DNA from 3 places in the Oceanisphaera ostreae genome. Region 3 is predicted to be linked to each of the others. Evidence: predicted binding sites of a transcription regulator. Region 3 holds the regulator's gene; each other region holds the start of a gene.
What was found. The regulator LexA, encoded in region 3, represses DNA repair genes until DNA is damaged. The targets are predictions, from matches to a motif close to ANCTGTNTNNNNANACAGNT.
Positions count from the first base shown of each region.

Region 1: a site for LexA is predicted at 1,717-1,736, ahead of recN (DNA repair protein RecN). Genes of this name have one in related genera too.
Region 2: a site for LexA is predicted at 2,717-2,736, ahead of ruvA (Holliday junction branch migration protein RuvA). Genes of this name have one in related genera too.

Region 1 covers NZ_JBHTJS010000025.1:84,696-89,145, forward strand. The annotation lists gene recN (DNA repair protein RecN) at 24-1,694, opposite strand; gene nadK (NAD(+) kinase) at 2,003-2,887, opposite strand; gene grpE (nucleotide exchange factor GrpE) at 3,081-3,689, shown strand; gene dnaK (molecular chaperone DnaK) at 3,873-4,450, shown strand, end outside.
Region 2 covers NZ_JBHTJS010000056.1:5,703-10,152, forward strand. The annotation lists gene ybgC (tol-pal system-associated acyl-CoA thioesterase) at 1-98, opposite strand, end outside; gene ruvB (Holliday junction branch migration DNA helicase RuvB) at 1,017-2,063, opposite strand; gene ruvA (Holliday junction branch migration protein RuvA) at 2,064-2,672, opposite strand; gene ruvC (crossover junction endodeoxyribonuclease RuvC) at 2,951-3,472, opposite strand; gene ACFQ1C_RS13610 (YebC/PmpR family DNA-binding transcriptional regulator) at 3,617-4,357, opposite strand; gene nudB (dihydroneopterin triphosphate diphosphatase) at 4,344-4,450, opposite strand, start outside.
Region 3 covers NZ_JBHTJS010000028.1:18,687-23,136, forward strand. The annotation lists gene ctaD (cytochrome c oxidase subunit I) at 1-741, opposite strand, end outside; gene coxB (cytochrome c oxidase subunit II) at 751-1,872, opposite strand; gene lexA (transcriptional repressor LexA) at 2,204-2,818, opposite strand; gene plsB (glycerol-3-phosphate 1-O-acyltransferase PlsB) at 2,967-4,450, shown strand, end outside.

The sequences.
Region 1 (4,450 bases), on a different contig from region 3:
TAGAGACACGCTAACCGCTTTATTTACGCTTCACTCACCAATAACTCTCGGGCGTTGGCTAGGGTGTTCTCGGTAATTTTATTGCCACCGAGTAATCGCGCTAGTTCGTTTAGGCGGCTATCGTTATCCAACTCTTGCATACGGGTTTGGGTCACATTATCGGCACTGTCTTTGCTGACAAAGTAATGCTGATGACCATTGCCTGCCACTTGGGGCAGGTGAGTGATCACCAACACTTGTGTAGAGTCACCTAACTGGCGTAATAACTTGCCGACGACTGCTGCGGTTGGGCCACTGACACCGACATCTACTTCATCAAAAATAAGAGTGGGGGTTTCAACTTTTTGCGCGGTAATAACTTGAATAGCCAAGCTAATACGTGACAGCTCGCCACCGGATGCCACTTTCGCCATTGGGCTCATGGGTTGGCCTGGGTTCGTGCTAACCAAAAACTCAACCTTATCTATTCCCAAGGGAGAATAACCGGCAGTTTTATCGGCGGTGACTGTCATTTCAAAGCGCCCATGCTCCATGCTGAGTTGATGAAGGCTGGCGGTAATTTGTTTATTCAGTGACAGTGCATAACGCTGCCTGCTTTGGCTCAATCGTTCGGCGGCTAATAAAAACTGCTCTTTTGCGTATTCTACTTCTTCGGCTAGCTCTTGCAGACGACTGTCATTGTGATCCATTGCTGCGAGTTGGGTGGCAATGCTTTGATGAAAGCGATGCAACTCACCAGGAAGTACATGGTGCTTGCGTGCCAGCTCCATCACCTTTGCCATACGCGATTCCACCTCGTGCAGGCGTTCGGGATCAAGCTCTAACCGGTCTAAGTAGCGGCTTAATTCACCATGGCCTTCTTCAAGCTGTATTTGGCTGCTTTCGAGCATCTCTTGTATGGCTGATAAGCGAGCGTCCATTTGGCAGAGTTCGGTGACGAGTTTCAAGCCGTGGCGTAATTGTTGTAACGCATTGTTTTCTTCACTATCGGCTAGCACATTCAGTGCCAGCTGGCAGTCGTTAAGCAATTCGGCCCCGTTTGCCAGTCGAGTGTGCTCGGCCTCTAAGGTAGGAAATTCCTCCGCATCGAGTGCCAGCTCATCCAGCTCAGCCACTTGATACTCCAGCAGTTGGCGCTGTGCTTGCCATTGAACTTGATCGTTTTGCAGCTGTTGGCGCTCGTTGGTCAGTTGACGCCATTGCTGGTAGTACTTACTCGATTTTTGTATTAACTGGTGATGCCCGGCGTAGGCATCCAGCAAACCTCGCTGGTAGTCGGTTTTTTGCAACGCCTGATGGGCATGCTGACCATGAATATTGATCAGTAATGCCCCCAGAGCTTTTAGCTGAGCCAGTGGTACCGGTGTGCCATTTATGTAACCACGAGAGCGACCTTCGCGGTTTAAGGTGCGGCGCAGAATGCATTCATCTTGCTCGTCCAGCTCTTGTTCACTGAGCCATGCCTTTACTTTAGGTAGCTTGTCGATGCGAAAGCGTGCGCTAATATCGGCTTTATCGGCACCGGGCCTAACGGTGTCGGTATCTGCCCGCTCGCCCAGGGCGAGGGCTAACGCGTCGATGGCGATTGACTTGCCTGCTCCCGTTTCGCCGGTGATGCTGGTCATGCCGGCACGTAAGTCCAACTCAAGAAAAGAGACGATGGCAAAATTACTGATGGTGAGCTGAAGTAACATGATAGAACCTCTGCACAAGGGTTACTGTGTATAAATACAGTATACTGTTGTTTTGTACAGTGGCAAGGCAGTTTTGAATTTTGAGTGTTAAGTTTTTAGTAAAAAGAGAAGGTTAAAATATTTTGCCATGGAAGAGCACGCTTCTTTATTTATGAGAAGCACAGAAAAATTAAGATGAGAAAGGCGGCAAGAACGAAGAGGTTTTATTAGTAAAAGCAAACCGTCGATTGAAGAGTAAAGGGGACAACATGGCCAAAGCAGCTTCGGTATTTCTCTGCTTTTGGCCATGATTTTTTCAACAATCGACACTAAAAAAGCTTACTGCCCCAGCCTAGTTTACTGCGCAGTACTTCAAAATAATTGTGGCCACGTGGGTGAAGTAGCTTGAGTTTATGGGGACTCTTGTTGATATGAATTTCATCGCCCGGTTGCACTGCCAGCGATACGTGGCCGTCGCAACTTACTAGCATTTGCCCGGTTCTATTGTTAGGAGACAGCACCAGCTTTACGTGAGAGTCGGCGTCGATAACAATGGGCCGACAACTTAAAGTGTGCGGAAACATCGGCACTAACGTAATAGCATTAAGGTTAGGGGTCACAATGGGGCCACCGGCAGATAAAGAGTAGGCGGTAGAGCCCGTAGGGGTGGCCACAATCATGCCATCGGCGCGCTGGCTGTACATAAAATGACCATTAATGTACACCTCAAACTCAATCATATGGGCGATTTTACCCGGGTGTAATACGGCCTCGTTCATGGCGGTATTACTGGCCTTTAGCTGGCCGTGTCTGTGTACTTGGGCTTCGAGTAAAAAGCGATTTTCGGCTTGATAATCACCGGCTAGTAGGCGGTCAAGGGGCTGCTCAAAGCTGTCGGGTGACAAGTCGGTTAAAAAGCCGAGGTTGCCTCGGTTAACGCCCACCACCGCCACATCAAATCTAGCTAGAACACGTGCGGCACCCAACATATTACCGTCGCCGCCGACCACGATGGCCAAATCGGCGCGTTCCCCTAGCTCAACCATTTCTAATAGCTCAACATCGTCAAGCCTTAGCTGCTCGCCTACTCGTCGCTCTATAACAACGTTAATCCCCAAACCAATAAGGTGCTTATACAAGGCAACCAGAGTTTGGTTGGCTCCCTCATGATCGGGTTTGCCGATAAGGGCTATGGTATTAAATTCGGTATCCATCGATATATAGACCTAGCTGAAGGGTAAGGTAGGCAGGTCGGCCAGTACTTTCTTAGCCGTGTTATGCCTCATTCTAATTAACACTGTGTCTGAGAGCGAGCGAGTGATCAAGAATTGCCAACATATTCTCTTGAATTTTGATCTCGCCTCCCCCATATAGGCTGCAGGCAAGAATTTATATATGGGAGATCACATGAGCGATAAACAACATCAGGTTGATACAGAGCAGGCTGCTGAGCAAGAGCCGCTGACCGTAGATACAAATGCTGAGGCATCGGAAGAGGCAGAGCAGTCCTTGCCGGATGCAGCTTATGTAGCCGAACTGGAGCAACAACTAGCGGATGCGACCAGCAGCGCCCAGACGGAAAAAGATAATGCATTGCGCGCGTTGGCTGAAATGGAAAACTTGCGCCGCCGTGCTGCACAAGATGTAGAAAAGGCACGAAAGTTTGCATTGGAAAAGTTTGCCAACGAGTTATTACCCGTTATCGACAGCTTAGAACGCGCCCTTGAGCACACAGATAAAGAAAGCGATGCCTTTAAAGCGGTGTATGAAGGGGTGGAGCTGACGCTGCAGTCTCTGTTAAGCACGGTAGAAAAATTTGGCGTATTGCAGATAGACCCTACTGGCACGCCATTTGACCCGAATAAGCATCAGGCCATGAGCATGGTAGAAAGCAACGACGTTGCGCCTAACTCAGTCGTGGCAGTCATGATGAAAGGATATGAGCTTAATGGCCGCGTACTGCGCCCCGCCATGGTCATGGTGGCCAAAGGGCCGGCCATCGATACCCAAGCTTAAGGTACTCAAGCCTAATATAAGTAGGCTTAAAGCACTCCAGTCGCAAACCGCAGACGTAAAATGGCGGTTTTCATTAAAAAGTGTGAGCTATGCCTTGAAAGTCATCATCGGCAGCCGCATATATAGATTAAAGCAAAATACATAATGCTTACTATTTAATTCAAGATATTTAGAGAGGATTTCATGGGTAGAATCATCGGCATCGATTTAGGTACCACCAACTCTTGCGTCGCTATTTTAGACGGAGATAATCCACGAGTAATAGAAAACGCCGAGGGTACTCGTACTACTCCCTCCATCATCGCCTATGCCGATGATGGCGAAATATTAGTTGGCCAGCCAGCTAAACGTCAGGCGGTGACCAACCCGCACAACACCATATTTGCCATCAAGCGTTTGATTGGCCGTCGTTTTGAAGACGAAGAAGTACAGCGTGACCTAAAAATCATGCCGTTCAAAATCGTTAAAGCCGACAACGGTGATGCTTGGGTAGAAGCCAAAGATAAAAAAATGGCTCCCCCACAGGTATCTGCAGAAATACTGAAAAAAATGAAGAAAACCGCCGAAGACTACTTAGGCGAAGCAGTGACTGAAGCGGTTATTACCGTGCCTGCTTACTTCAACGATGCACAGCGCCAGGCAACCAAAGACGCCGGCCGCATTGCAGGCTTAGACGTAAAACGTATTATCAACGAGCCCACTGCGGCGGCGTTTGCTTATGGCGTAAACAAAGCCAAGGGCGATCGCAAGGTTGCAGTATA
Region 2 (4,450 bases), on a different contig from region 3:
TCCATATATTTCAAATAATTAGCATTATAAACAATACCACCGGCGTCCGTATCTTCGTAGTAGATTCGCACCGGCCAGTTAAAGAGTGTTTCAGACATAGTTCGCTTAGCCATAACGGGCCAAAAAAGATGCGTTTACTATACCTGAGTCAAATTTAGGAAAGAAGACAATGGCAGATAGCGACGACAATTCTCGACAAAAACGGGATCCCTTCGGGCAGCCGGAAGCTTAAAGCTGTAAACGTTTCAGCTAAAGAAGACCAAGAACTAAAAATTTTTGCCACGGAATACACGGAAAAATAGAGATCAGATCTGAAAGATGTCTTGATGGTAGGGGCTAAAACAACGCTGTAAGCCGTCAGCTGTAAGCGATAAGTCTAAAGATAAGCCTCATGTAAAAGTGACAGGCGAAGCAGACACTGAATACGTAGGCTGGTTTAGGTGTGGTCCCTTATGCCGTCTTGCCGGGCTTGACCCGGTATCTGCTTTTAGTGTCTGAGCTTTAGGTTTACCCCTTCACTCTTCACGGATCTTTTGTAGGCTGCCGCTTTAGCTGGCAGTCCCGTCTCAGCGAGATTTAAAACCTAAAGATATATCTGCCACGGAATACACGGAAGAACACGGAAAAATAGGGAGCAGATCTGAAAGGGATCTTGATGGTAATGGTAAGGGCTGAAATTAGAACTATCAACCAGCGGACCGCCTGCAAAGAGACTGGACCCCCGCCTTCGCGAGGGTGACGATAAACCGAGTGTCATTCCCGAAGGAACGTCATCCTCGCGTAGGCGGGGACGGGAACCCTGAATCCACATAAGTTATGCCGGACTGCTTAGGCGAAAGTAATCTTATTGGTGAAACCGAGCCCTTCGGACAGCTGTGAGCTTAAAGCTGAGATCGAGTTAAAAGACACCGAATATGTAGATTCGGTATTTGCTTTTAGTTTCAGCCTTATCGCTTCTAGCTTCCTTTGCCCTTTGTTCGTGTATTCCGTGGCAAAAACAGGGTTTAGGCTTTGTGTTAGCTTGGTGCTTGGTGCTTGGTGCTGGGCGCTATCAACCGCCCTTCTGGCAGTTCAAAACCAAAGTGGTGGTAGGCGCGGGGGGTGGCCATGCGACCGCGGGGAGTGCGTTGTAAAAAGCCTTGTTGGATCAAGTAGGGCTCGATTACATCTTCAATGGTTTCTTTTTCTTCACCAATAGCAGCCGCTAAGTTATCCAGTCCCACAGGGCCGCCCATAAACTTGTCTAACAGCGCCATCAGTAACTTGCGGTCCATGTAGTCGAACCCTTGCTTATCTACATCCAGCATATCCAGCGCTCGGCCGGCAATATCAGCATTAATATCGCCAGTACCTTTTACCTCGGCAAAGTCGCGCACACGGCGCAATAAGCGGTTGGCAATACGCGGTGTACCGCGAGCTCGACGCGCCATTTCATAAGCGCCTTCATCATCAATCACTAGGCCTAACTTATCGGCACTGCGGCTAACAATATGCGCTAAGTCAGCCACCTGATAAAACTCGAGCCGTTGCACTATGCCAAAACGGTCCCGCAACGGTGAAGTGAGCGATCCCGCTCGGGTGGTAGCACCCACCAAGGTAAAGGGCGGTAATTCCAGCTTAATAGAACGTGCGGCCGGGCCTTCACCAATCATAATATCCAGCTGATAGTCTTCCATCGCCGGATATAAAATTTCTTCGACTACCGGGCTTAAACGATGTATTTCATCAATAAACAGCACATCGCCTGCTTCTAGGTTAGTGAGCATGGCGGCCAAGTCACCGGCTTTTTCTAACACCGGGCCCGAGGTGGTTTTAATGCTCACGCCCATTTCATTGGCCACTATGTTGGCCAAAGTCGTTTTACCCAAGCCCGGAGGCCCGAAAATCAGCAGATGATCGAGCGCTTCTTCACGACGACGCGCGGCTTCAATAAAAATTTCCATTTGGCTGCGCACATGATCCTGGCCGCGATAATCCGCCAAGGTCTTGGGACGAATGGCGCGATCAATCACTTCCTCTTCCTGCAAGGGAGCAGGATCAATAAAGCGGTCTGCTTCTATCATCTAAGACACCATGCTGCGCAAGGCTTCGCGGATCAGCTGTTCTACATCTAACCCGGGCTTTGCCACTTTAGTCACCATTTGTTCGGCCTGATTCGCTTTATAGCCCAAGGCTTGCAAGGCGGCGACAGCCTCGCTTTTAGCGCCGTCAATTTGGCCTGCTTGGGTCGTGGTATCCGGTGCTGGGTTAAAGAGGTCGAAACCGCCAAAGTTTTTCAGGCGATCACGCATTTCTATAATCAAGCGCTCGGCTGTTTTTTTACCAACACCAGGCAGCTTAATCAAGGCGTTAATATCACCCTGATCAATATGATAAATAAACTGATCTGCCGTCATGCCCGACATGATACCCAGCGCCAGCTTGGGGCCCACGCCATTGGTTTTAATTAACTCACGAAACAGCGCGCGTTCGGTTTTGGTATTAAAGCCAAATAATAGCTGAGCGTCTTCACGCACCACAAAGTGCGTTAGCACCGTGGCCATCTCACCCACATTGGGTAATTCATAAAAACAGCTCATGGGCATGGTTACTTCGTACCCCACACCGCCTATATCCAGTAAAATTTCAGGGGCCTGCTTTTCGCTGACAATCCCTTTTAACCGACCAATCACGGCAAGTCTCCTAACCCAAGGTGCAATGCCTCAGAATAATAAATAACTGGATAAATATCCAGTAAACAAAGCTGAAAGCTTTAAGCGGTAAGCTGGAAGTTAAAGATAAACACCGTCTTTTGTAGTCCAACGCTTCAGCTGTTGGTCCTGTGGAGCAGGATGACTTTAAAATCCCGCCGAGACGGGAGTGCCAGCTAAAGCGTCACCCTACAAAAACCACCGTCCTTGTTGGCCCTGGTTTTTTCTGACAGCTGAAAGCTTACCGCTAACGGCTTTGTTTACCGCATTCGCCCACGTACTGTGCCTTTTACTTGGCCGGCCATGCTGATCAGGCTTTGGTAAGTGTGGCCGTGGCACAAGGCGACGGCGAGGCCATCGGCGGCGTCTTCTTGGGGGGTGCCGGGCAGGCTTAATAGTCTAACAACCATGTGTTGCACTTGCGCCTTATCAGCACCGCCCTGCCCCACTACCGCTTGTTTAATTTGCCGTGCCGAATACTCGGCAACTTCTAACCCCGCATTGGCGGCGGCAACAATAGCCGCACCTCGGGCTTGGCCAAGCTTAAGTGCCGAGTCGGGGTTTTTCGCCATAAATACTTGCTCTATGGCAAATAAATCTGGCTGAAACTGTAGAATAATTTCGCTTACACCGTCGTAAATTTTTTTTAGTCGCGGTGCCAGCGCGGTGTCGGTCATGCGAATGCAGCCCGAGCCAAGGTAGGTCATTTTATTACCGGTTTGGCGAACCACGCCATAACCGGTAATGCGAGAGCCTGGGTCGATACCCAATATAATGGCCATAACTGACAGCGGTAAGCTTTAAGCCGTCAGCTAGAAGCTAAAAGCTAAAAGCTAGAAGTGAAGAGCTAAAAGCTAGAGGTTTTCCAGCTTCAGACTTCAGGCTTCCAGCTTCCAGCTTCCCGCTTAAGGCTTCCGGCTTAGTGCTTACAGCAGGGCCGCCAATTCGTCGGAGATATCGGCGTTGTGATACACCTCTTGCACGTCGTCAGCATCTTCTAGCATGTCGATCAGACGCATAAACTTAGGCGCCGTGTCTTCATCCAGCTCGGCACTGGTAGTCGGGATCATCGTCACTTCCGCATTAACCGCTTCCAGACCTGCGCCATCCAGTGCGTCTTTAACTTGGCCAAACTCTTCCCACTGGGTATAAACATCAATCGAGCCGTCGTCATGTACTTCTACGTCATCGGCACCGGCTTCTAATGCCGCTTCCATCAGGGTTTCTTCATCTAGATCCTGATAGCTAATGACGCCTTTTTTCTCAAACAAATACGCCACCGAGCCGTCGGTGCCCAAGTTGCCACCACTTTTAGAAAAGGCATGGCGCACTTCTGCCACCGTACGGTTACGGTTATCGGTCATGCACTCCACCATAACGGCAGTGCCACCGGGGCCGTAGCCTTCATAAATCACGGTTTCTAATACCACGCCATCTAACTCACCGGCACCGCGTTTTACCGCGCGGTCTACGGTGTCGCGGGTCATGTTATTCGACAATGCTTTATCCACGGCCGCACGTAAGCGTGCGTTAGTGCCCACATCCGACCCGCCTTCACGGGCCGCAGTAGTTAGCTCTCGAATAAGCTTGGTGAAGATTTTACCGCGTTGAGCATCTTTCGCCGCCTTGCGGTGCTTGATATTGGACCATTTACTATGACCTGCCATCAGTATCATCTCCCTTAGTATTGTTAATCAGCCTGTCGATGGCTAACTTGTTGGTCCAAGAGCTGGCTCGTTCACGAGCTTGCTCCAATGGTA
Region 3 (4,450 bases):
ACCACCGGCTGCATCAAAGAAGCTGGTACCAAAATATTTATCGGTCAACACCATGGTTACGGCCCCAGCTAGCACCGGCATCACTGCAATCAACAAAAAGGCTGTAATTAACCAAGTCCAACAGAACATGGGCAGCCTCATCCATGTCATGCCTGGTGCTCGTAAGTTCCAGATGGTAACAATGACGTTAATCGCCCCCATAATAGAGCTGATGCCCATAATGTGGATGGCGAACACAAACAGGGCGGTACTGTCTGGCGAATAGGTAGTAGAAAGGGGCGCGTAAAAAGTCCAGCCAAAGTTAGGGCCACCGCCGGGCATAAACAACGACGACAGCAGCAATAAAAAAGCAAAGGGCAGTATCCAGAAGCTCCAGTTATTCATCCGTGGTAACGCCATGTCTGGCGCGCCAATCATTAATGGAATCATCCAGTTAGCCAGCCCCACAAAGGACGGCATAACGGCACCAAAAATCATGATCAAGCCATGCATGGTGGTCATTTGATTAAAAAAATTGGGTTCAACTAACTGCAATCCAGGCTGAAATAATTCGGCGCGGATCAGCATGGCCATAAAACCGCCTACAAAAAACATACACAAGCTGAACAATAAATACATCGTACCGATATCTTTATGATTGGTAGTAAACAGCCAGCGTTTAATGCCCTTGGCCGGGCCATGATGCACCTCGTTAACGTTCAGGTGCTCATCGGCGGTATTGGTTTTATTTAACGGTGCCATCCCTGCCCCCTATTGTCCTTGTCTGGCCTGCTCAATATCGCTGGGTTGTATTACATCTTTAGTATCATTGCCCCAGGCGTTACGCTCATAGGTAATCACTGCCGCCAGCTCTTGAACTGACAACTGCTTGTTAAAGCTTTGCATGGCGGTGCCGGTTTTTCCGTACAGCACGATATTCAGATGGGCCGCCTTATCTTTGAGGATCAACTCATTACCTTTAAGAGCCGGAAAAGCACCGGATATACCTTCGCCATTTGCTTGGTGACACGCGGCGCAAGTACGCTGATAGACCTGTTCGCCTTGCTGCATCAGCTCATCCATCGACATTTCCATTGCCAGCAGTTTTTGCTCATCGGCTTTATCTTGGGCTTGTTTTTCCTGCGCACTCGCCAGCCATCCATCAAACTCATCGCCGGTTCGAGCATCCACTACTATCGGCATAAAGGCATGATCTTTACCGCACAGCTCGGCACACTGGCCGCGATAAATACCGGGGTCGTTGATACGGGTCCAAGATTCGTTAATAAAGCCAGGCACCGCATCTTTTTTCACCGCAAACGCCGGCACCCACCAAGAGTGAATGACGTCATCCGAGGTTATAAGAAAACGAACTTTTCGGTCGGTAGGTAATACCAAAGGGTAATCAACTTCAAGTAAGTAGTTTTCTCCCTTAGCCACCTGCCCTGTAATTTGCTCTGGCAAGGTGCCAATGCGGCTATAAAACTCCACTCCTTGATCAAAATAACGGTAGTGCCACTTCCATTGCGAGCCGGTGATTTGCACCGTGAGATCCGATTCGCTGGCATCTTCCATCGCAACCAAAGTACGGGTGGCAGGAATCGCCATGGCAATCAAAATGATAAAGGGAATAATGGTCCAAATAATTTCGACCTTAGTGCTTTCGTGAAACTGAGCAGCTTGGGCACCTTTAGATTTGCGATGGTGAATAATGGCCCAAAACATAACGCCGAACACCACCACTCCAATCACGGCGCAGATGATGAGAATGATCATATGCAGCCCATATACCTCTTGGCTGATATCAGTGACCCCTTCAGTCATATTGAAGCGTGTTTGCGCTCGCATTGGCAGGGATATCAGCAAGAATAACAGCAGAAAAATTAGCTTCACCACGCACCCCCAGTTTCATCCTGAATTTTGGTGTACTTATCGTGTAAAACCGAGTGGCCAGACTCATTCCTCACCGACCCAACACTCACAACAAGTAAAGCATCAAAAGCGAAAAAAGAAAGCAGACAGAAGAAAATCACGTAAAGATTGAGTGAGGAGTTAAAACTAAATCGCGGGGACTGATGTCTTGTAGAGTTGAATTATTTTAGGTGGGAGTATTAGACCAAAAACGGCAGCATGACCTAAAAAGGTCACTGAACGAGGCATAAGCAGGCAAAATATAGGACATTGGGGCCGCATGGCAGCCCCAATTTAAACGGCGGTAAAAAGCTTAGAAGTCGGCGTTGCGGATAACGCCTACCGCCAGCCCTTCGATAATTAGCTCTTGGCTGCGCAGGTCGATTTCGATAGGTGACAACTCGTCATTTTCGGGAAGCAAGCTCACCTTGCTGCCTTTACGCTGAAAACGCTTTACCGTTACTTCGTCGTCTAACCGTGCCACCACTACTTGGCCATTACGAACTTCCTGGGTTTTGTGCACCGCCAGCAGATCACCGTCCATAATGCCGATATTCTTCATACTCATCCCCTTTACTCGCAGCAAAAAGTCGGCGGCAGGATGAAACAGCGCAGGGTCTAACTGATAATGGCTCTCTATGTGCTGCTGGGCCAGAATGGGCTCGCCGGCCGCCACCCGACCAATCAGCGGTAAGCCCGCATCTTCTTGCTCCTCTTCTTCAACTAACCGAATGCCCCGAGACGTACCCGGCATCATGGTGATCACACCTTTTCTGGCCAAGGCCTTAAGGTGTTCTTCGGCGGCGTTGGCCGATTTAAAGCCTAATGTACGGGCAATTTCGGCACGGGTGGGTGGCATGCCGGTTTGTTGGATATGTTCTTTAACTATATCCAGTACCTGAGACTGACGCGGAGTAAGGGCTTTCATAGTACACCTGTTTTTTTATACAGCTTACTGTCAGTATATCCAGTAAACTCAACAGAGCAAGTACAAAATCCTGCTGCAGTAGCGTCAAGACATCGGAGGTCTGATCTGATAATCTTGCCCACCGCATAAATATTGGGGTTGCTGTTGTATGATGTTCGGTTCTTCTTGGGCTCGCCGCTTGTTTCGTCCGTTAATTGCCACCTTGGTAAACCATAAAAGTCTGCCCGCCGATCCGGTGGCCGAATTGGCCATCAATCTTGAGCAGCCGATTGTTTACATCTTAAAAACGGCGTCTATTTCAGACTTACTCACACTAGAGCTTTGCTGCGAAAAATTAGGCCTGCCGAGCCCTTTTGCGCCTTTAACGATTGAAGCGCACATCCAGCCCCGGGTGATCTGCTTAGATAAACCCGCCAGCTTAGGTCGTCGCGCTCGCGGCGCAACCCCTTACTTGGCTGAATTCAATCAACTGTTAGCGGCACAAGAGCGGCACCCGGCTCCCATTCAGCTAGTTCCGGTGAGTCTATTCTGGGGCCGAGCACCGGGCCGCGAAGGTGACCGTGCGTCTTCGCTGAGCATAGTACGCAGTCGTTCCCCTAGCGCCTTGCGCAAGGCGCTAATCGTGCTGCTAAAGGGCAGAGAAAATCGGGTACGTTTTAGTGCGCCGTTGTTGTTGACCCAACTTCAAGAGCGCTCGGCTGCCGACCCTAATCTAGCTCATAAGCTAGCCCGCATTACTCGTCTTCATTTTAGCCGCCAACGGCTGGCCGCCACCGGGCCAAAACTGCCAAACAGAGAGCTGCTGCTAACACAATTATTGCAAACCGACGGCATAGTGCAGGCCATACAAGAGCATAGCCAGCAGCAATCACAAGATATCGCAGCGTCGCGTCGTCAGGCTCAGGCCTATATGAATGAAATTGCTTCTAACTTTTCCTATCCGCTGATCCGCTTTGGCGACCGATTACTCGGTTGGCTTTGGCACAAACTCTATCGCGGCCTGTCGGTAACCGGCGCCGAGCGAGTACGGCAATTGGCTCAAGAAGGCCATGAGCTAGTCTATTTGCCCTGTCATCGCAGCCACATGGACTATTTACTGCTGTCTTATGTGATTTATCACCAAGGCATGGTGCCGCCCCATATTGCGGCCGGCATCAACTTGGACTTCTTTCCTGCCGGCCCCTTATTTCGTCGTGGCGGGGCCTTCTTTATTCGTCGTACCTTTAAAGACAACAGACTTTACGCCACCGTGTTTCGGGAGTATCTCAATTTATTATTTCGCCGTGGCTATGCGGTGGAATACTTCGCCGAGGGCGGCCGCTCGCGCTCCGGTCGTTTGCTCCCTGCCAAGCCCGGTATGCTGTCGATGACCCTCGAAGCCGCCATGCAAAACAATGATCGTCCCATCACTTTAATCCCAGTGTATCTAGGCTATGAACATGTCATGGAAGTGGCCAGTTATCATAAAGAGTTACAAGGTGGCAGTAAGCAAAAAGAAAGTGTTTGGCAACTGCTGGGCATCATTCGCAAGCTACGTAACTTTGGCCGTGGCTTCGTCAACTTTGGTGAGCCATTGCCATTAGCCGAATGGCTAAATACAGAGGCAGCACCACACAGCACCACTCGCGAGCT